3 regions of the Streptomyces sp. NPDC032472 genome follow, and region 2 is predicted to be linked to each of the others. Evidence: riboswitches for the same ligand, from Rfam matches in the RefSeq annotation. Region 2 holds a riboswitch; each other region holds the start of a gene.

Region 1 (7,308 bases), on a different contig from region 2:
ACGACCGGATCGTCATCGACCTCAAGGGCCGGGTGCCCGACGTCACCGTCACCCGCGTCCCGAGGCTGGTCCACGACGGGTCCGGGAAGCCGGTCCCGCTGGCCGGGAGGTACTTCCTGCAGATCCGCCTGCACCCCGCCGCCGCCCACCTGGACGACGGCAGGAGCAGCTACCGCGGGCCCACGCTCGTCAGGACCCACCTGACGGCGCTGCGGGGCCTGGCGCTGACCGGCGACTTCGAGGGGTACGTGACCTTCGGCGCCGCCTTCGACAGCAAGCCCTCCTTCACCTCGTTCAAGCTGCACGCGCCCGAGCGGTTCGTCCTCGACGTCGCGCACCGCAACGTGTGCTGCTGACGCGGACACCGGCCGGTGCAGGCCGCCCGGCGGTCACGCCGCCGGGCGGTCAGGTCAGACGGTCGGCGGTCACGCCGCCGGGCGGATCCGCATGGTGCTCGGGCCGCCGTTGCCGAACCAGTCCTGGATGCAGGCGTACCGGCCCGGGGCGGCCGCGCCCGCGGCCCGTGGCCGCGGGTCAGCGGTGTTCGGGGTTGGGGAAGTCGAAGCGGCAGCCTGCGTCCCATCGGGAGCGCTGGTTGCCGTGGGCCGGGATGCCGCCGGAGCGCTTGAGCAGGGCCGCCAGGTGCATCAGGTTCCACGACATGAAGGTCGTGTTGCGGTTGGTGAAGTCGTTCTCGGGACCGCCCGAACCCGGGTCGAGGTACGAGGGTCCGGGGCCGGCCTCGCCGATCCAGCCGGCGTCGGCCTGCGGGGGGATCGTGTAGCCGAGGTGCTGGAGGCTGTAGAGGATGTTCATGGCGCAGTGCTTCACGCCGTCCTCGTTGCCGGTGACGATGGCGCCGCCGACCCGCCCGTAGTAGGCGTACTGGCCCTGCTCGTTCAGGAGCGAGGAGCAGGCGTAGAGCCGTTCGATGACCTGCTTCATCACCGAGCTGTTGTCGCCGAGCCAGATGGGCCCGCACAGGACGAGGATGTCGGCGGCCATGACCTCGCTGTAGAGGACCGGCCACTGGTCGCTCTCCCAGCCGTGCTCGGTCATGTCCGGCCAGACGCCGGTGGCGATGTCGTGGTCGACGGCGCGGATCAGGGAGGTGCGGGCGCCGGCCGACTCCATGACGGCGCGGCTCCTGGAGATCAGGCCCTCGGTGTTGCTGGTCTCGGGCGAGCGCTTGAGCGTGCAGTTGACGTACACGGCGCTCAGATCGGAGTAGTCGTGTTCGGTGGCCACGGGGACAGCCTGTGCAGCCGTGGGCCGCCCCGCCACCGGGGCGCGGCCGTACGGGCCTCTCGGCCCGTCGGGGTGCGGGAGCGGAAGGGCGCCGGGACGTGCGCCGGTCGTGCGCCGAGGCGGGGAACTTCCGTGGCCCGGGCACCGGTTCGCGTGCGCCGCGGGCACCGCGGCGCGGCCCGGCGGCCGCAAGCGGAACGGGCGGCGGCTGCCGGAGGCCGGAAGCCGGGTTGTTTCGGGTCCATGCGGCCGAATAGGGTCAGCGGGCCTTGGTGTACGGGAAACCGGTGCAAGACCGGTGCGGCCCTCGCCACTGTGAACGGGAAGTCCGGCTCTACTCCTGCGGGAAGCCACTGGGCGGCGCGGGGGGATCCGCATCGCCCGGGAAGGCGGAGCCAGGGCATCAGCACCCGTGAGCCAGGAGACCGGCCGGGGCGCGTTGTCCATCCACGAGGTGCTGGAGAGGTCTCCCACTCATGCATATAGCCGAGGGCTTCCTGCCCCCCTGGCACGCGGTCGCCTGGGGCGCCGCGTCCGCTCCCTTCGTCGTCCACGGCGTGCGGGCGCTCACCCGCGAGGTGAAGGCCAACCCGGAGAGCACGCTGCTGCTCGGCGCATCCGGAGCGTTCACCTTCGTCCTGTCCGCCCTGAAGATCCCCTCGGTGACGGGCAGTTGTTCCCACCCCACGGGGACCGGGCTCGGTGCGATCCTGTTCCGGCCGCCGATCATGGCGGTGCTCGGCACGATCACCCTGCTCTTCCAGGCGCTGCTGCTGGCGCACGGCGGGCTGACGACCCTCGGCGCGAACGTCTTCTCCATGGCGATCGCCGGACCCTGGGCGGGCTACGGGATCTACGCGCTGCTGCGGCGCTTCGACGCCCCGCTGATGGTGTCGGTGTTCCTGGGCGCGTTCTTCGCCGACCTGGTCACCTACTGCGTGACCTCGGTGCAGCTGGCGCTGGCCTTCCCGGACCCGGGCACCGGCTTCCTCGGCGCGCTCGGCAAGTTCGGCGGCATCTTCGCGGTCACGCAGATCCCGCTGGCCGTGAGCGAGGGCCTGCTCACCGTCCTGGTGATGCGGCTGCTGATGCAGTCCAGCAAGTCCGACCTGGTCCGGCTGGGCGTCGCCAGGCTCACCGCGGGCCGCAGCGAGCAGAAGGCGACGGTGTGACGGGCATGAGCCGGAACGCGAAGATCAACGGACTGCTGCTGCTCCTGGTGGCGGCCCTCGCCGTGCTGCCGATCGCGCTGGGGCTCGGCGAGGGGAAGGAGGAGCCGTTCGCGGGCGCCGACAACCAGGCCGAGGCGGCCATCACCGAACTCAAGCCGGACTACGAGCCGTGGTTCTCGCCGCTGTACGAACCGCCCTCGGCCGAGGTGGAGTCGGCGCTGTTCGCCCTGCAGGCGGCGCTGGGCGCGGGGGTGCTCGCGTACTACTTCGGCGTCCGCAAGGGCCGCCGCCAGGGCGCGGCCGCCGCGGCGGCCGCCGCCACCGCCGCCCCGGCCGATGCCGCAGCCACCCCCGCGGCCTCGGAGTCGTAGGCGGTGCTGCCGATCGACGTGGCCGCGCACAGCAGTCGCTGGCGCGGCCGCCACCCGCTGGAGAAGGCCCTGCTGGGGCTCGGCCTGACGGTCACCGCCGTGTGCCTGCCGCCCTGGCCCGGCGGCCCCCTGGTGGCCGCCGCAACCCTCGCCGTGCTGCTCGGTCCGGCCGGGGTCGCCGGGCGGCAGCTGTGGCGGGCCTTCCGGATCCCGCTCGGCTTCTGCTTCACCGGGGCGGTGCCGCTGCTGTTCGCGGTGGGCGGGGCGGCGGGACCCGTCTCGCTGGCCCCGGACGGCCCCCGGCACGCCGCCGAGCTGCTGCTGCGTACGTCGGCGGCCTCGCTCGGCGTGCTGCTGTTCGCGTTCACCACCCCCGTCTCGGACGTGCTGCCCCGGCTGGCCAGGGCCGGCGTCCCCGCGCCCGTGGTGGACGTGGCCCTGGTCATGTACCGGATCGGGTTCCTGCTGCTGGACTCCCTCGACCGGGTCAAGCGCGCCCAGGCGGCCCGCCTGGGGCACACGGGCCGGGCGGCGGTGTGGCGGTCCCTCGCCGGGCTCGCCGCGACCTCCTTCGTCCGGGCCTTCGACCGCGCGGCGCGGCTCCAGTCGGGCCTGGCCGGGCGCGGCTACGACGGCACGCTGCGGGTCCTCGTCCCCGAGGCGGCGCTGTCGTGGCGCTTCCTCGCGGCCTCGGCGGCCCTGCTGGCCGGCCTGGTCGCGCTGACTCTCACCCTGAAGGGCTTGTACCTGTGAACCCGATGGTGGAACTGGCCGGCGCCGGCTACGCGTACGAGGACGGCCCCGCGGTGCTGAGCGGTGTGGACTTCGCCATCGCCGAGGGGCGGGCGCTGGTCCTGCTGGGCCGCAACGGCAGCGGCAAGACCACGCTGATGCGGCTGCTCAGCGGCGGCCTGCGGCCCGCCTCGGGCGAGCTGCGCCTCGACGGCAGCCCGGTCTCGTACGACCGGGCGGGCCTGACCAGGCTGCGCACCGCGGTCCAGCTGGTCGTCCAGGACCCGGACGACCAGCTGTTCGCCGCCTCCGTCGAGCAGGACGTGTCCTTCGGCCCGATGAACCTGGGCCTGCCCGTGGACGAGGTGCGGGCCCGGGTGGACTCGGCACTGGCGGCGCTCGACATCACGGCGCTGCGGGACCGCCCGACGCACCTGCTCTCGTACGGGCAGCGCAAGCGCGCGGCGATCGCGGGCGCGGTGGCGATGGCCCCGCGGGTGCTGATCCTGGACGAGCCGACGGCCGGCCTCGACCCCGAGGGCCAGGAACGGCTGCTGGACACCCTGGCCGGGCTCCGCTCGCGCGGGACGACGGTGGTCATGGCCACGCACGACGTCGACCTGGCCGTGCGCTGGGCCGATGACGCGGCGGTGCTGACCCCGTCCGGGATCCGCTTCGGCCCGGCGCCGCGGCTGCTGGCGGACCCGGAGCTCCTGGCGGGGGCGGGCCTGCGCCAGGCGTGGGCCCCGGCAGTGACGGCGCTGCTGCGGGCCCGGGACCTGCTGGGGGCGCAGGCGCCGGGGCCGAAGACCCCGGAGGCACTGGCCTCCTGGCACTGACGGGCGGCCCGGGCCGGCGGCGTCGGGACTGGTGCCCCGGCGCCGGTGCCCGCGGCCCCCGTCCCGGGGCTCCCTAGGATGACGGCATGTCGCTGCCCCACGCCATCCTCACCGCCCTGCTCGAGAAGCCCTCGTCGGGGCTGGAGCTGACCCGGCGGTTCGACAGGTCGATCGGATACTTCTGGTCCGCGACGCACCAGCAGATCTACCGGGAGCTCGGCCGGCTGGAGGAGGCCGGGCTGATCCGGGCGCTGCCCGGCGAGGTGCCCGTACGGGGGCAGAAGAAGGAGTACGAGGTGCTGCCGGCCGGCGGCGCGGAGCTCGCCCGGTGGGTCGGCGAGAGCCAGGACCCGAAGGCGATCCGGGATCCGTTGCTGCTGCGGATCCGGGCGGCGGCCGTCGTGGGGCCGCAGGGGCTGGCCGCGGAGCTGCGGCGCCACCTGGAGCTGCACCGCAGGCAGCTGGCGGTGTACGAGGCCATCGAGGCCAAGGACTTCCCGCCGGAGCGGGACTCCGACGAGGACAGGCTGCGCCGGCTCGTGCTGCACGGCGGGACCGGCCTGGAGACGTTCTGGCTGCGATGGCTGGAGGAGGCCCTCGCCGAGGTCGAGGACATGACGGAGCCCGGCCCGGAGCCGGACCGGCTCGCCGCGACGGGCTGACGTACGGGGCTGACGTACGGGGCTGACGCGGCCGGGCCGAGGCCGGGCAGGCCGACGCGGGCAGGCCGACGCCCCCGTCCCGCCCCGGCAGGGGCGGAACGGGGGCGTCGCACGGGGCTTACTTGTTCAGGGAGGCCCAGAACTCGTCGAAGCTCATCAGGCCGTCGCCGTTCGTGTCCTTGGCGGCGATGACGGCGTCCGCGACCGGGCCGGTGACGAACGGGTCGCCCATCTCCGCCATGGCCTGCCGGAACTCGTCGGCCGTGACGAAGCCGTCGCCGTCCACGTCGAACCGGCCGAACGTCGTCCGCGCGCTCTCGATGTCCGCCACTGGGATCCACCCCTTCTTGGTGCTCGTTGACCGGCTCAGGGTAGCGCCAGTGGGGCGCCGCCCCGTCCCCGGGGCCCGTTCGGACGGCAGAAAGAAATTCAATTACCCCTCCAGAATGCGGAACACATAATTCCGCCCAAGAAATCGGAACTGGACTTGTCGCGTTCCGGGGTCACGGCATAACGTACCGGCATCGCCGCCACACCAGGAGCGCAGGGCTCCCAGGGACAAGTGGCATAAAGGGCGATCACACAGGTGACGATCACAACTGACGCATCATTCGAAGTTCTGCCCTTCACCCGCACCTGCCGACATGTCTGGGAAGACGGCGACCATGTGCTCATCGGGGTGAGTCCCGGAAACAGCTACTTCAGCTCCGAGCGCATCCGCAGTCTCGCCCGGTGGGCGGCTCCCCGATTCGCGCAGATCGACTTCGTCTACGCCGACCTCCACGTGGACCGCATGTTCGCCGCCTTCGGACACAGCCCGGAGCACGCGGCCCGGCGCGCCGCGAAAGAGATCAAGGCGGTCCGGCGCCGGATCGTCAAGGGCGTCGAGGAATCCGGGCACCCGCCTGCCCGGATCCGCGTGCGGGCCCTTTCCGACTTCCAGTCGAACCCCGTCTACCAACTACTGCACCGGCGCGTGCTCCATTTCCTGGAGACCGGCCCGGAATTCCGCAAGGGCTGCGAGGAGATGGCCCTGCACTTTATCGGCCCGAAGTTGCCGGAGGGTGAATCCTTCACGGCAGAGCAGTTGCAGGTGTGTTTCGACTACCTGGCGGCCGAACTCCCGTTCTTCGTGGACACCCCGAGCATTCTCGACGTGCCGTCGTCCGTGGCGGCCTACCACGTCCGGATGCCGATGACCGACGTCCTCTTCGGGCGCGGCGGGGGCCTGCGCGCCACCCGCAACCAGGCGTACGCCGTCGTACGGCCCGAGCCGGAGCCCGGGACCGGAAACAGGACCCGCACCCGAACCGGGCGCGAGACCGGGACCGAGGCCGAGAGGGGCGTCGATGAGCGTCGAGCAGCATGAGGCCGGCCGGGACCGGGCCGAGCCCCTGCTCGACTTCCCGCTGTCGCGCCGCGGCGACGTGCTGCCCGAGGAGTGCGCGTGGCTGCGGGAGAAGGCGCCGGTCGCGCGGGTCCGCACGCTCACCGGGGACCCGGCCTGGCTGGTGAGCAGCTACGCGCTGGCCAAGCAGGTCCTGGAGGACGAGCGGTTCAGCCTCAAGGACACGGCCCGGCCCGGCGTGCCGCGCCAGTACGCGCTGACGATCCCGCCCGAACTCGTCAACAACATGGGCAACATCAACAGCGCCGGCCTGCGCAGCGCGGTGATGAAGGCGCTGAACCCGCGCCGACCCGGGCTCCGGGACGCGCTGCACGCCGCCGCGCACGGCCTCGTGGACGCCCTCGTGGCCGAGGGCGGGCCCGCAGACCTCCGGGCGGGGTTCGCCGACCCCTTCTCGGCGGCGCTGCACTGCCGGGTGCTGGGGGTGCCGTTCGAGGACCGGCGGCGCCTGATGTCGGGGCTGGACGTCGCGTTCATGACCGCACGCGAGCCGTTCGCCGACTCTGCGCTCAACTGGTACAAGGACATCGGCTACTTCGCCGACCGGCTGCGGGAGCAGCTCGCGCTGCCCGCCGAGCAGCGTACGGGGCTGCTCGGCACGTTCGCGGGGCTGAGGGAGGCCGACCCGGAGTCGGCGCACCTGACCGACGAGATGTTCGCGACGGTCGCGGTGTCCCTGTTCGGGGCGGGCGCGGTGTCCACCTCGGCGTTCCTGGTCCTCGCGGTGCTGGCGCTGCTCCAGCGGCCGGAGCTCATCGGCCACCTGCGCCGGCATCCCGAGCGCATGGGGAAGGCGGTCGAGGAGCTGCTGCGCTGGAACCCGTCCGTGGGCGACGGCCTGCCGCGCATCGCGCTGGCCGACGTCCGGGTCGGGGA
Region 2 (7,308 bases):
GCCCGGGTCGAGCAGGTTCTTCTCGGCGGTGGACATTACTGGCAGGCCTCGCAGGACTCGGGGTTCTCAAGGGAGCAGGCCAGCGCCTCGGCGTCGAGGGCCTGCGGGAGGGGGGTGGCGGTGGCCGGGACGGCAGCCGGGACGGCGGCCCCGCCGGACGCGGCACGGGCGATCTTCGTCGCCGGGCGCGAACGCAGGTAGTACGTGGTCTTCAGCCCCTGCTTCCAGGCGTACGCGTACATCGACGACAGCTTGCCGATGGTCGGCGTCTCCATGAACAGGTTCAGCGACTGGGACTGGTCCAGGTACGGGGTGCGCGCCGCGGCCATGTCGATCAGACCGCGCTGCGGGATCTCCCACGCCGTGCGGTACAGCTCGCGGATCTCGGCCGGGATCCAGCCGAAGCCCTGGACCGAGCCGGAGGAGTCGCGCAGCGCCTCGCGGGTCTGCGCGTCCCACACGCCGAGCTTCTTCAGGTCCTCCACCAGGTAGCCGTTGACCTGGAGGAACTCGCCCGACAGCGTCTCGCGCTTGAACAGGTTGGACACCTGCGGCTCGATGCACTCGTACACGCCGGCGATCGAGGCGATCGTCGCGGTCGGCGCGATGGCCAGCAGCAGCGAGTTGCGCATGCCGGTGGCCGCGATCCGGGCGCGCAGCGCGTCCCAGCGCTCCGGCCAGGCGAGCTCGACGTCGTAGTGGTCGGGGTGCAGCACGCCCTGGGCGGTACGGGTCTGCTCCCAGGCCGGGAGGGTGCCGTGCTTCTCGGCGAGGTCGGCGGAGGCCTCGTAGGCCGCCAGCATGATCCGCTCGGCGATCCGCGTGGACAGGGCCTTGGCCTCGGCGGAGTCGAAGGGCAGGCGCAGCTTGAAGAAGACGTCCTGCAGACCCATCGCGCCCAGGCCCACCGGACGCCACTTGGCGTTGGAGCGGCCGGCCTGCTCGGTCGGGTAGAAGTTGATGTCCACGACCCGGTCGAGGAAGGTCACGGCGGTGCGGACCGTCTCGTCGAGGCGCTCCCAGTCCATCTCACCCCTCTCGGCGAGCACGAAGGCGCCGAGGTTGACCGAGCCGAGGTTGCAGACGGCCGTTTCGCCGTCGTTGGTGACCTCGATGATCTCGGTGCACAGGTTCGAGGAGTGGACGACCGTGCCGGGCAGCGCGGTCTGGTTCGCGGTCCGGTTGGAGGCGTCCTTGAACGTCATCCAGCCCTGGCCGGTCTGCGCCAGGGTGCGCATCATGCGGCCGTACAGGTCGCGGGCCGGCATGGTCTTCTTCGCCAGGCCCGCCGCCTCGGCCTTGAGGTACGCGGCGTCGAACTCCTCGCCGTACAGGTCGACCAGCTCGGGCACATCGGCCGGGGAGAACAGCGACCACTCGCCGTCGGCGTTCACGCGGCGCATGAACTCGTCCGGGATCCAGTGCGCCAGGTTCAGGTTGTGCGTACGCCGGGCGTCCTCACCGGTGTTGTCGCGCAGCTCCAGGAACTCCTCGATGTCCGCGTGCCAGGTCTCCAGGTACACGGCGGCGGCGCCCTTGCGGCGGCCGCCCTGGTTCACGGCGGCGACCGAGGCGTCGAGGGTCTTCAGGAACGGGACGATGCCGTTGGAGTGGCCGTTGGTGCCGCGGATCAGCGAGCCGCGGGCACGGATGCGCGAGTACGACAGGCCGATGCCGCCGGCGTGCTTCGACAGGCGCGCGACCTGGTGGTAGCGGTCGTAGATCGAGTCGAGCTCGTCCAGCGGGGAGTCCAGCAGGTAGCAGGACGACATCTGCGGGTGGCGGGTGCCGGAGTTGAACAGCGTGGGGGAGGACGGCAGGTAGTCCAGGCGGCTCATCAGCCGGTACAGCGAGGCGACTTCCTCGACCGCCTCGATGCTGTCGTTCTCGGCGAGGCCGCAGGCCACGCGCAGCATGAAGTGCTGCGGGGTCTCGATGACCTGGCGGGTGATCGGGTGGCGCAGCAGGTAGCGGCTGTGCAGGGTGCGCAGGCCGAAGAAGCCGAAGCGGTCGTCGGCGCCCTCGGCGAGGGTGTGCTCGACCAGCGCGTCGAGGCGGGCCGCGTGCAGGCGGACGAACTCGGCGGTGCGGTCGGCGATCAGGCCCTCGCGGTGGCCGACCTCGACGGAGGCGGAGAAGGAGGTGGCCCCCTGGCCCGCGGCCTCCTCGGCGACGGCGAGCGTCAGCAGCCGGGCGGCCAGGCGGGAGTACGCCGGGTCTTCGGAGATCAGGCCTGCGGCCGCCTCCGTGGCCAGCCCGCGCAGCTCCGCCTCATCGGCGTCGGCGCTGCGGCCGCGCAGTGCGGCGGCGGCGACCCGGCCGGGGTCGGTGTCGGGGAGGTCGGCGGTCAGCTCGGTGAGGGTACGCAGAAGCGCGGCCCCGGGGCCCCCGCCCTCGGTTCCGTTGTCGGACGGGTCGGACTCGGCGCGCGGTGCGGAAGGCGCGATGGTCACGGGGGGAGCTCTCCCTCGCTCGGCTCCGGGACACCGGCGGCGGGGGAGCGAGCGGGCGCACGCGGGCAGGGGCCCGCCAGGGCAGCACCGCGCGGCGTCCACCGGCCCAACCGCGGGGCCCGGACGTGGTCGGCACCCGGGTCGGTCGATCCGGGTGCACCGTCGGCAGGTCCTCGGACTTCGGTGACACCGATGGGGGTGTACTTCATACCGTTGCGGGACAGTTCCGGATTCGCACCGGATTCCCCTGCGTCGACAGCGAGGATGAGCATACATGTGGGGGGGCCTGTCTGCGCGACCCCCTAGATGTTGTGTCGGGCCCTTGCTGAGCGTGGTGTTACAGCTCCAGCCGGTAGGTGAGCAGCGTGAGTGCGGGGATCGGCGACCAGTCCAGTTCCGGGGTGCGGACGAAGCCCAGGCGGGCGTAGATCCGCTGGGCGCCGAGCATCGCCGGCTGGGTCGACAGCACGAGCGCGGTGACCCCTTCGAGGGCCCGCGCCCGCTCGATGCACGCCCGGACGAGGGCCTCCCCGACGCCCTTCCCGCGGGCCTCCGGGGCTACGGCGAGCATCCGGAACTCCGCCTCGTGCGGCCCGGCGACGTCGGCGAGCGGGCTGCCCGGCGCGGCGAAGGTCACCCCGCCGAGCACCTGCCCGTCCTGGACGGCGACCAGCACCTCCCCGACGCCGGCCCGGCCCGCGACGTCGCGCAGCACGTTCAGGTAGGTGTCGTCCTCGTTCTGGTCGAGCAGCCCGTCCCCCGTGTAGGCCTGCCCGGTGATCTCGCCCAACCGCCCGTACTCCGCGGGCAGGGCGCCCCGAATGTCGATGTCCATGCCACCGAGTCTGCCGGACGCGTGTCGGCGCCCGGCGCTATCGTCGCAAGCAGCACCGTCGAGGAAGGCGAGCGAGGCATGAGCGTCATGACCGACCGGCCCCACATGCTGACCGAGGATTTCGAAGCCGTGGCACGCATAGCCGCTCGCGAGAGGGAGGGGACACGGCTGGAGTTCATCGACGGGGTCATCAGGAGCAAAGCGATGCCGGACGGCGACCACGGCCGCATCATCCAGTGGCTGCTCAAGGTCTGCATGCAGTCACGGCCCGATCTGTTCCTGCACCCTGCCCAGGGGATCAAGGCGCAGGAGTACCGGGATGGGCGGGCGTTCCCCGACGCGGTACTGGCGCACCCGGATGCTTTCGTCGGTCAGGGTGACTGGGCCGACCCCGCCCCGATCCTCATGGCTGTCGAGGTGACCTCATGGGACTCGGACACGCAGCGTCGGGACCATGTCGAGAAGCCCCGCGCCTACGCCGGGACGGGCATCCCCGTCTACCTGCTCGTCGACCGGGCCAAGTGCGAAGTGTCCGTCTACAGCCAGCCCAACGGCCGACGCTACGAGAGCGTGCACATCGTGCCCTACGGCACAGACATCGCCCTTCCCGACCCCGTCGGCATCACCCTCCAGACCGAGCCCCTCAAGGACTGGGTGCGCTGAGCCGGTGCGCGAGAAGGGCCCCGCCGCATCCGGCGGGGCCCTTCCTCGTACGCGGGACGGGTCAGCAGCAGCGGAAGCCCTTGCGGGGGTCCGCCTCGCGGGCGTCCGTGCGGGCGCGTTCGAAGGCGCGGCGGGTCATGACCTCGGCGGCCGGGTCGTGGGAGCGGGCGTGCGCGACGTACCGGTCGTACGCCGCCTCGCCCGAGAACTCCCGTACGTAGTGCCGGGCCTTCGCCAGCGCCCCGCGGACCCCGCTCACGCCACCGGCTCCTTGGCGCGGCCGCCGCCCGAGTCCAGTCCGGCGGCGAGTTCGGCCCGCTCCTCGGGCGTCGCGACGAGCCCGGCCGGGGCGATGATCTTCGACTCGGTCCACGGGACCTCCGACAGGCTGACCGCCTCCGGGTTGCGGACGGCCTTCAGGCAGGTCCGGGCCGCGTCCAGGAGCACGATGATGATCAGCGCCGCGAACAGCGCCGACAGCACCCCGTCGACCGTGGCGTTGGTGACGACGGTGTGCATCTCGTCCATGTTCTTCGCGGGCTTGAGCACCTGCCCGGCGTCGATGCCGGCCTGGTACTTGTCGCGCTGGGCGAAGAACCCGACCTTCACGTCGTCCGAGAAGATCTTCTGGTAGCTCGCGGTGAGGGTGACGGCCACGTCCCACGCGAGCGGGACCCCGGTCACCCAGGCCCACTTCAGCCGCCCGGACTTCACCAGCAGGGTCGTGCAGACGGCCAGGGCCACGGCCGCGAGCAGCTGGTTCGCGATGCCGAACAGCGGGAAGAGCTGGTTGATGCCGCCCAGCGGGTCCTTGACGCCCACCCACAGGAAGTAGCCCCAGGCGCCGACGACGAGCGCGCTCGTCACCCACACGCCCGGCTTCCAGCTGACGTCCTTGAAGGACTTGTGCACGTTGCCGAGGGTGTCCTGGAGCATGAACCGGCCCACGCGGGTGCCCGCGTCGAGCGTGGTGAGGATGAACAGGGCCTCGAACATGATGGCGAAGTGGTACCAGAACGCCTTCATGCCGGAGCCGCCGAGCACGGAGGAGAAGATCTCCGACATCCCGAGTGCGAACGTCGGCGCCCCGCCCGTGCGCGAGAGCAGGGTGGCCTCCTCCACGTCCTTCGCGGCCTGCGCGAGGAATTCCGGCGAGATGGCGAAGCCGAAGTTGCCGACCGCCTGCGAGGCGGTCTGGACGGTCGCACCGACGACGCCGGCGGGGGAGTTCACCGCGAAGAACAGCCCGGGCTCGATGATCGTGGCCGCGATCATCGCCATGACGGCGACGAAGGACTCCGTCAGCATGGCCCCGTAGCCGATGACCCGGACCTGGGTCTCCTTCTGGATCATCTTCGGGGTGGTGCCCGAGGAGACCAGGGAGTGGAAGCCCGAGAGCGCGCCGCAGGCGATGGTGATGAAGACGAAGGGGAACATCGACCCGGCGAAGACCGGGCCGTCGCCGCGGGCGGCGAAGTCGGTGATCGAGGGCATCTTCAGGGTCGGCATGGCGATGACCACGCCGAGGGCGAGCAGGGCGATGGTGCCGATCTTCATGAAGGTGGAGAGGTAGTCGCGCGGCGCGAGCAGCATCCACACCGGCAGCACCGAGGCGACGAAGCCGTAGGCGACCATCCAGATGATCAGCGTCTCCTTCTCCAGGGTGAAGGTGGACGCGAAGGAGGACTCCGCCACCCAGCCGCCGGCGACGATGGCGAGCAGCAGCAGGGCGACGCCGATGACCGAGACCTCGGTGACCCGGCCCGGCCGCAGCACGCGCAGGTAGAAGCCCATGAACAGGGCGATCGGGATGGTCATGCCGATGGAGAAGACACCCCACGGCGAGTGCGCCAGCGCGTTGACGATGACCAGGGCGAGCACCGCCAGCAGGATGATCATGATGGCGAACACGGCGACCAGGGCGGCGGCTCCGCCCACGGGGCCGATCTCGTCCCGGGCCATCTGGCCGAGCGAGCGCCCGTCGCGCCGGGTGGAGAAGAACAGGGTCACCATGTCCTGGACGGCACCGGCGAAGATCACGCCCGCGACGATCCAGATGGTGCCCGGCAGATAGCCCATCTGCGCGGCGAGGACGGGACCGACGAGCGGGCCCGCGCCGGCGACCGCGGCGAAGTGGTGGCCGAAGAGCACGCGCCGGTCGGTGGGGTGGAAGTCGACACCGTTGTCAAGGCGTTCGGCGGGGGTGGCCCGCGTCTTGTCCACCTTCAGGACCCGGTGGGCGATGAAGCGCGCGTAGAAGCGGTAGCCGATGGCGTACGAGCCCAGCGCCGCGGCGAGCAGCCAGGCGGCGGAGATCTCCTCGCCGCGCGAGAGCGCCAGCATGCCCCAGCCGATGGCCCCGACGAGGGCGACGAGCACCCAGACGGCCACCGACTTCGGCGTCATGCGGCCCGATGCGGAAAGCGAGTCCGGGTCCGTGCCCGAACTCGCCGCGTTCCGTTCCGTACCTGTTGCTTCCGGTTCCGGCATGATCCTCGTCCCCTCGTTGATCATCTGCGAAAGTGCAGGGAATCTACGGGGGCGCGCCCGGTGAACGTAAGCCCCCGTCCGTATAGCGGAACGAGAGTCAACTACGGATCAGACGGCGGGGCGCTGGAGACGGGCTACGAATTTGTATCGATCGCCGCGGTACACCGAGCGGACCCATTCCACCGGCTCGCCGTCGGCGTCCAGGGAGTGGCGGGAGAGCATCAGCATCGGCAGGCCGACGTCCGTGCCGAGCAGGCCGGCCTCGCGCGGGGTGGCCAGGGAGGTCTCGATGGTCTCCTCGGCCTCGGCGAGGCGGACCCCGTACACCTCGGCCAGGGCGGTGTAGAGGGACGTGTACTTGGCCAGCGACCGGCGCAGCGCGGGGAAGCGCTTGGCGGACAGGTGGGTGGTCTCGATGGCCATCGGCTCGCCGCTGGCCAGGCGCAGCCGCTCGATGCGCAGCACCCGCCCGCCAGTGGCGATCTTGAGCAGCCCGGCCAGGGTGTCGTCGGCCGTCACGTAGCCGATGTCGAGGAGCTGGGAGGTGGGCTCCAGGCCCTGGGCCCGCATGTCCTCGGTGTAGGAGGACAGTTGCAGCGGCTGGGAGACCTTCGGCTTGGCCACGAAGGTGCCCTTGCCCTGGATGCGCTCCAGCCGGCCCTCGACGACGAGCTCCTGGAGGGCCTGGCGCACGGTGGTGCGGGAGGTGTCGAACTCGGCGGCGAGGGTGCGCTCGGGCGGTACGGGCGTGCCGGGGGGCAGCGTTTCCGTCATGTCGAGCAAGTGCCGCTTGAGTCGGTAGTACTTGGGTACGCGCGCCGTGCGAGTGGCCGCCCCGCTCTCCGGCTCGGTGGTCGCCCCTTCGGT
Region 3 (7,308 bases), on a different contig from region 2:
GGCGTCGACCGCGCCCTGGAACGGGCCGGCGTCGATCTCCCCGGACAGGGCCCGGGCGGCCTGTGTGACGACGACCTCCTGGACGGCCGGGTCGGAGGCCAGCGGGGACATGGCGGCGGTGTAGCGGTCGGCGTCGCCCAGCTCGCGGTCGGCCCAGTACGCGACGGCGCTCGCGGGCACGAGGAGCGCCACGAGCACGATGAGGACCGCCGACAGGTAGGTGCGCACGTCACCAGGGGAATCCGCGGCGACGGCCGGCGCGAGCGGGGTTGGTGCGGTCGGGTGGCGCAGGGCGCGCGGCGGCGATCGGCGGCGGGCTTTCCCTTCCTTGCACGGTGCGCCGAGATCCGCCACCGGGGCCCTGCCGTCGACAACGGCCCCGAGTGCGCGATCGCACACGCCATGACCCGGGCCGAGGTGGCCTCGCTCGCCCTGCCCGGGATGCTCTTCGAGGTCGACGCCGTCGCCGTGCGCGCCGCCTGATCCACTTGCCGCCCGGGGGCGCCGGGTGTGCCCTGGTGGGTGGGAGAGAGGAGCCCCGTCATGGCACATGCGGCACCTGCCGCCCACGGGCGGCACCACCGGCAGATGGCGGCCACACGGCACGCGGACACGGGCGCGCTGACGCGCGCGGTGCTCCTCGGCCTCGTCTACGGGGTCTGGGCGGCCTTCCTCAACCGGCAGCAGGGCCCCGTCGACGCGGGCAACGTCTTCTACGGGATCCTCTGCGGCGTGCTCTTCGCCGGGATCATGCTCACCCTCGCCCGCGTCGGCCCCCGCATGAAGCAGGAGACGCGCGCCGCCGCGTACGGCGTGTTCGGCGGGATCGCCGTCGGCTACCTCAACAGCCTCACCGACCACTCGATCCTCCGCTCCAGCTGGATCGGTCTCATCACCGGTGCCGCCGTCGGCGTCGTGGCGTTCTACCGCTACCACACCCGCGAACCCTGAGCACGGGCGCAGGCGCAGGCGCAGACGCAGACCCCAGCGCGGGCGCCGCACCCCGTGACCGTCGCCGACGGCACGGGGGCGGCGCCCCGTTTCCTGTCCTGGCTGTACCTCAGTCAAGTCCTGCCTGTACGTCAGTCCTGCCTGTACGTCAGTCCTCGGACGCGGTACCGCGGACCGCGGCCTCCTCGGGCTCGGTCGGCCGCGCGCCCGGGGTCTCGTGCGCGGGCATCTCCCGCGTGGACGGCTCCCGCCTCGGCGGCGGGGTGGAGCGGACGGCCTCGGCGCGGAGCATGGCGTTCAGCGCGGCGAACGGGTCGATGGGCATGCCGGAACCTCACGGTGGTTCGGGGGAGTACGGGGGATGCGCTGCTGCTCGGCCCGCTCAGCAGCGCAGCACCACGCTCCGCACCGTCTCCCCGGCCGGCGCCGGCCCTTCCGCCGCACCCACGACGGCAGCCGCCGCGGGGCCGCGGTGTTTCACGTGGAACACCCGCAGCAGCTGCCGGATACCGGGCAGCCCCCGGACCACCGGCCGTACCGCGGCCCGTGCCTCGGGCTCCGCGGCCGGATCGGACTCCCGCTCGGCGGGTGCCCCGGGCTCGCCCGGCGACCCGGAGGCGGAATGCCGGACCGCATCCGCCTCGCAGGCCGCGGACGCGGCGGCGGGACCGGCCGCGAACAGGCACAGCAGCGCGACACAGGCGGCCGCGAGGGCCCTGGTCACCGCCGTCCGCGCATGCCGTGTCCCGCTCATGCGGGGGGTCTGCCCCGACAGAACGGCGGACTCTCCGCCCCGGCTGCAGAAGCCCCCGACCGGGGGAGGAAGACACCCCCCACGGATGACACGGGACCGCAGCCCGGCCGACACGGGCCCGGCCGACACGGGCCCGTACGGTGCGCCGCCCGGCCCGGCCCGCCGTGCTCAGTCGGCGCTGTGCCCGGTGCGGCGCTGGCCGGTCAGCCGGGCCAGGACCGTGGTCTCACCGCTGACCAGCCTGAGGCGGGCCCGCCCGGGCCGCTGCCCGCGACCGGTGACCCCGGCCGGCGAGACCGCGTCCACGGTGAAGACCGCGGTACGGCCGTCGGCCCGCGCGATCTCGACGGTCAGTCCCCGCCGCAGCTCGGCGAGCCGCAGGTCCTCCGCGCCGACCACGGCCGTGCCCGCCGCGCCCGGAGCCGGGCTGCCGGCCTCCCAGGCGGCCTCCTCGCCCTCACCGGCCGCCGCGCCGCCCGGGTCGCCGGGCTCGCCGAACGGCAGGTCCTCGCCCAGGCTGGGGATGTGCAGCCGCAGCGGCCGTGCGGCCCGCAGCGGGGTGATGGCCGCGGCTCGGGAGGGACGCGACCCCTTCCCCGACGTGTGCCGCCCCGCCTGCTCCAGCTGCTCGACGAGCCGCCGGTGCCCGGACAGCCCCAGGGCCCGGGACGGCAGGGCGTCGGCGGCGCCGGCAGGCGCGACCAGAGCGCCCTCGGTTCCCCGCAGCAGCCCTATCCCGGTGCCCAGCAGAACCGCCGTCAGCACGCCGACCACCCACTTGGCGCGGAGCATGGAATGTCCTCCCGGTCCGATGCACCGGCTCCGGCGGCCGGTCCTCCTCAGAGCAGTGGACTCCGTCCCGGCCCCTCGGCACCCTTGACAACGCCGGGGACTGACGTTGCGTCACACGCCCGACGGTGGACGGGGCCGTGGACCCGGCCGTTCAGACCACCACGAACGCCACCGCCGCCGCCCCCATGAGGGCGGCGGCGAGGTGGATGGCCGGGTGGCCGTAGTCGCCGTACCAGAGATGGCGGACCAGGCCGCCGACCGCGGCCAGGGCCGCGATGATGCCGATCTGGGCCAGCAGCGTGACGGCGGTGAAAGGGGCCAGGACCAGGACGACGGAGTTGAGCCAGAACGGGACCGCACCGGTCCATCCGCGCCATCGGCAGAACGCCGTCCGGCAGATCGCCGTCTGCATGTATCACCGGCCCCTCACTGGTCAACTCGTCAGCTGAACAGCCTCCTTGGGGGCGGCGGCGGGGACAAGGGCCCGTTCGGCAAGAAAACCGAAGGCCAGGCCGAAAGTCGTCCACATCGCGGTCTGGATGCCCAGGGTCGCGAGGCGGAACTGCCAGATGAGGGTGGCCGGGAAGTCCTCGGGGACCTCGTTGACGGCCGGCAGGAACGCGTACGCGATCCCGACCGCCGCGACGAAGGCCAGCGAGGCGACGACCGAGGCGTTCCAGTTGCCCATCCCGGGCGCCAGGCGGCGGCCCAGGATCAGCGCACCCACGCCCAGCAGCACGCTCAGCGCGATCATCAGCACGAAGAGCGTGGTCCTGGTGACGACGGTGTCGGGGTCGCCGACGGCCGGCGGGTTGGAGGGGTACTTGAGGAACGGCACCAGGTTCAGGGTGACGAACAGGCCGCCGGCGACGAGGGCCGCCGTGGCCCGCGGGCCGAAGCGGCCGATGCGGCCGAGGGCGTAGCAGAAGACGAGGGCGGCGATGCCGCCGAACGCGACGCCGTACAGCAGCGTGCCGGTGCCGAGGCCGGCCGTGGCCTGCAGGGCCCGGCTGACCGGGCCCTCCTCGGCGTGGTCGTGCCCGGCGGAGGCGGCCTCCTCGAGGGCGATGGCCGCGTCGACCTTGGACTCGCCGAGGACGTACGCGACGAGGAACGCGGCGGCACCGGCGAACAGGCCGGCGAGCATGCCCCGCACCAGCAGGACGCGGGGGGAAATGGGGTTCATGGGCTTCCCTTGCAGATCGCGGGGATCAGCGGATCAGCGGATCAGTGGCAGGGGAAACCGAGCAGGTGGCGGCCGTCGTGCATCCACTCGTGGACGGTGTCGCCCTCGAAGAGGGCGGTGGCGCCCTGTTCGGCACCGACGAGGTAGAGCAGCACGAGCATCAGGATGCCGGCGAAGACCGCCCACGGGGCGAGCGCGGAGAGCGAGATCGGGGCAACGGCAGGGGCCGAAGCGGGCACGGCGGGGTTGGCCATGGCAGGTACCTCCAGAGGGAACACGCGTCCCGGTCAGTGGTGCTCGCAACGACGGTGACGGGTCTGACTTCCCTCCCTCGCGGGCGGGTTCACAGTGGCGCGACCGTGCCGGATTTCCACCGGCTTCCGTCGTACCGTCGTCTTGTTTGGTTGTCGTCCGAGACGGTACCCCGCTTATGCTCCCTTTATGAAGAGCGGCGTCGTACGAGTTCGGTTCGTCACAGCGCCGTTCGACGACTCCGTTCGACGGGCGAGATTCGGTCACGGTGCCCCCTGCCCCGGATACGAGGGCCTGCGCGGCCAGGACACCGGCCGCTGGGCGGGCCGGCCCCTGGACGAGGTCGCCGCCGAGGACCCCGACGGCGTCCGGCGCTGGCTGACCGATCCCGCGTACGCGCCGCCCGGCGGGGAGTCCCTCGCCGCACTGACCGCCCGCGTCGGCGCCGAACTGGCCGGCCTGGCCCCCGGCACGCACCGCGCGGTCGTCGAACAGGCCGTCGTACGGGCCGCCGTGGTGCACGCCCTGGACCTGCCGGCCGCGGCGTTCTGGCGGCTCGACGTCCGGCCCGGCCACGTCACCACGCTCACCGGGCGCGCCGGGCGCTGGAACCTCCGGCTCGGCGAACCGGAGGCGGACGCCGGGCTGCCGTCCGGGGCCGCCGGGCCGCCGTCCACGGACTCCTAGGCCACGATCCAGTCGCTCGTCGCGATGACCGGCTGTACGCCGTCGCGGTGGACGGTGCCCTCGATGAGGCCGTACATGCGGTCCGCCGCGAAGTAGACCTCGTTGTCGTTCTTGAGGCCGAACGGTTCCAGGTCCACCAGGAAGTGGTGCTTGTTGGGGAGGTTCAGGCGCACCTCGTTGACCCGCGGGCAGTTGTCGAGCACCCGCTCGGCCATCTGGTTCAGCGTCTGCTGGAGCGAGTACGAGTACGTCTCGGCGAAGGCCTCCAGCATGTGCTTGCGGACCTTCTTGTACGACCGGTCCCAGTCGAAGGCGGCGTCGTCGCCGGCCAGCGCCGAGTGCGCCCAGCGCGCGGTGACCTTGGTCGCCAGGATGCGGTCGTACGCCTCCTTGAGCGTCGTGTACTTGTCCTTGATGTAGCCGTGGAACTCGGAGTTCGTCGAGTTCATCACGGTCAGGTCCTTCAGGCCGGAGATGACCTGCAGGCCGGTGGTCTCGCTGTAGGTGATCTGCGCGGTGCGCACCTCCTGGCCCTTGCGGACGAAGGAGTGCTGCTCCTTGCGCGTGGGCACCGGGATCCGCTCCCAGGCGAACTCCTCGATGCGGATCTGCGCCTCGCGGATCGGCGCCTGCGAGGAGACGAAGTGCTTGGCCAGCAGGATGCCGAAGGCCTCGGGCGACTCGATGCCGTGCTCCTTGCCGAAGGCGTACACCGTGTTCTTGGTGGTGTCGGTCGGCAGGCAGTTGGTGTTGTCGCCGGTGAGGTGGACGTCGCGGAACTCGCCGCGCAGCGCGACCGAGACGTTGAGGTCGCGGATCTCGTGCCAGGAGCCGTCGCTGCCCTTGCGGGTGACCTTGACGATGCGGTTCTCGGCCTTGCCGTACTGGTTCTGGGCCAGGACGTGCTTGCTCATGCGCTGTCTTCCTTCGGGTACGCGGGGTCCGGCTGGCTGGATCCCGTACGCCCGGCGTCCGGCGGGCCGCGGCCCGCCCCCCGCCGTTCAGTCCCCGTGGGACCGCCCCGGGACTGACGTGCATCCCGGTCCGTAGGTGCTCTGTCGGATTTCAGCATGTTCACGTGCTGTTCGTAATGGCGCGGATCCTCCGAGAACGGGCACCCACGGCTTGGGCGTCCCGCTGACGCTGCAGGTCAGACGGTGTGCGCGTCGGCCACCGAGAGGGCCTCGCCGAGGACGGCCAGCCCCTTGGCCACGTCGTCGGCCGCGATGTTGCACGGCGGGGCGACGTGGATGCGGTTCCCGGCGGTCAGCGGCCACAGGCCGCCCTTCTTGCAGGCGGCGGCGAACGCGGCCATCGGGGCGTTGTCGGCGCCCGCGGCGTTGTACGGCACGAGCGGCTCCCGCGTGGCCCGGTCCCGTACGAGCTCCAGCGCCCAGAAGGTGCCCAGGCCCCGGACCTCGCCGACCGAGGGGTGCCGCTCGGCGAGGGCGCGCAGCCCCGGACCCAGCAGCTCGGCGCCGGTGCGGGCGGACTGCTCGACGATCCCCTCCTCCTCCATCACGGTGATCGTGGCGACGGCGGCGGCGCAGGCCAGCACGTGCCCGGAGTAGGTCAGGCCGCCGGGGTAGGGGCGGGTGGCGAAGGTCTCGGCGATGGCGCCGGAGATGGCGACGCCGCCGAGCGGCACGTACCCGCTGTTGACGCCCTTGGCGAAGCAGAGCAGGTCGGGGGTGACGTCCCAGTGCTCGGCGGCGAACCACTTCCCGGTCCGGCCGAAGCCGACCATGACCTCGTCGAGGACGAAGACGATCCCGTACCGGTCGCAGAGCTCGCGCACGCCCGCCAGGTAGCCCGCCGGGTGCACGAGCACCCCCGGGGCGCCGCCGACGGTCTCCAGGATGACCGCGGCGACGGACTGCGGGCCCTCGAAGACGATGGTGTCCTCCAGGTGCGCGAGGGCGCGCTCGCACTCCTCGGCCTCGGAGGCGGAGTAGAAGGGCGAGCGGTAGGCGAACGGCCCCCAGAAGTGCACCACGCCCGCGGTCGCGCTGTCGTTGCCGAAGCGGCGGGCGTCGCCGGTCAGGTTGATCGCGGTGGAGGTGGCGCCGTGGTACGAGCGGTAGGCGGACAGCACCTTGGGCCGGCCGGTGTGCAGGCGGGCCATCCGGACGGCGTTCTCGACTGCCTCGGCGCCGCCGTTGGTGAAGAAGATCCTGTCCAGGTCGCCGGGCGTGCGCCGGGCGATGAGCCGGGCCGCCTCGGAGCGGACGTCGACGGCGAAGCCGGGCGCGACCGTGCACAGCCTGGCGGCCTGCTCCTGGATCGCGGCGGTCACCTTGGGGTGCTGGTAGCCGATGTTGGTGTAGACGAGGGCGCTGGAGAAGTCGAGGTAGCGCTTGCCCTCGTAGTCCCAGAAGTACGAGCCCTCGGCCCCGGCGACGGCGAGCGGGTCGATGAGCTCCTGTGCCGACCAGGAGTGGAAGACGTGCTTGCGGTCGGCGTCTTTGACGGCGGCGAGGGCGTCGGCGGCACTTGCGTTCATGACCTGAGCGTAGATGTCCATGATGCGGACTCCTGGGAGGGTCGAGGGCACCTGGGAGGGTGGTCAGTCTACCGCATATCGGAATCATTTTTCCGCGTTGTGAAATTCTGCCGGTTGTGAGCGGTGGTGAGCCGGAGGTGAGGCCGCAGTGAGCGCCCCGGCGGAAGGTGAGCTCGTCGCCGG

What was found. A riboswitch is a leader RNA that binds a small molecule or an ion and turns the genes downstream of it on or off. The one in region 2 is predicted to bind cobalamin.
Region 1: another riboswitch for cobalamin. It lies ahead of AB0F11_RS00410 (energy-coupling factor ABC transporter permease); the one in region 2 lies ahead of AB0F11_RS12560 (ribonucleoside-diphosphate reductase subunit alpha).
Region 3: another riboswitch for cobalamin. It lies ahead of AB0F11_RS02925 (CbtB domain-containing protein); the one in region 2 lies ahead of AB0F11_RS12560 (ribonucleoside-diphosphate reductase subunit alpha).

What each region holds. Positions count from the first base shown of each region.
Region 1 covers NZ_JBEZVK010000001.1:96,487-103,794, reverse strand. The annotation lists gene AB0F11_RS00420 (hypothetical protein) at 1-356, shown strand, start outside; gene AB0F11_RS00415 (flavodoxin family protein) at 535-1,248, opposite strand; cobalamin riboswitch at 1,478-1,697, shown strand; gene AB0F11_RS00410 (energy-coupling factor ABC transporter permease) at 1,725-2,420, shown strand; gene AB0F11_RS00405 (energy-coupling factor ABC transporter substrate-binding protein) at 2,426-2,791, shown strand; gene cbiQ (cobalt ECF transporter T component CbiQ) at 2,795-3,544, shown strand; gene AB0F11_RS00395 (ATP-binding cassette domain-containing protein) at 3,550-4,362, shown strand; gene AB0F11_RS00390 (PadR family transcriptional regulator) at 4,449-5,024, shown strand; gene AB0F11_RS00385 (EF-hand domain-containing protein) at 5,143-5,355, opposite strand; gene AB0F11_RS00380 (tRNA-dependent cyclodipeptide synthase) at 5,611-6,393, shown strand; partial or broken gene AB0F11_RS00375 (cytochrome P450) at 6,374-7,308, shown strand, end outside.
Region 2 covers NZ_JBEZVK010000015.1:96,612-103,919, forward strand. The annotation lists gene AB0F11_RS12555 (ribonucleotide-diphosphate reductase subunit beta) at 1-36, opposite strand, end outside; gene AB0F11_RS12560 (ribonucleoside-diphosphate reductase subunit alpha) at 36-2,453, opposite strand; cobalamin riboswitch at 2,600-2,731, opposite strand; gene AB0F11_RS12565 (GNAT family N-acetyltransferase) at 2,791-3,288, opposite strand; gene AB0F11_RS12570 (Uma2 family endonuclease) at 3,367-3,951, shown strand; gene AB0F11_RS12575 (YbdD/YjiX family protein) at 4,013-4,210, opposite strand; gene AB0F11_RS12580 (carbon starvation CstA family protein) at 4,207-6,357, opposite strand; gene AB0F11_RS12585 (GntR family transcriptional regulator) at 6,550-7,308, opposite strand, start outside.
Region 3 covers NZ_JBEZVK010000003.1:145,180-152,487, reverse strand. The annotation lists gene AB0F11_RS02965 (hypothetical protein) at 1-228, opposite strand, end outside; gene AB0F11_RS02960 (hypothetical protein) at 283-483, shown strand; gene AB0F11_RS02955 (hypothetical protein) at 544-951, shown strand; gene AB0F11_RS02950 (hypothetical protein) at 1,100-1,276, opposite strand; gene AB0F11_RS02945 (hypothetical protein) at 1,334-1,705, opposite strand; gene AB0F11_RS02940 (hypothetical protein) at 1,874-2,497, opposite strand; gene AB0F11_RS02935 (hypothetical protein) at 2,649-2,909, opposite strand; gene AB0F11_RS02930 (CbtA family protein) at 2,931-3,683, opposite strand; gene AB0F11_RS02925 (CbtB domain-containing protein) at 3,725-3,937, opposite strand; cobalamin riboswitch at 3,976-4,110, opposite strand; gene AB0F11_RS02920 (histidine phosphatase family protein) at 4,125-4,622, shown strand; gene pucL (factor-independent urate hydroxylase) at 4,619-5,536, opposite strand; gene AB0F11_RS02910 (aspartate aminotransferase family protein) at 5,773-7,125, opposite strand.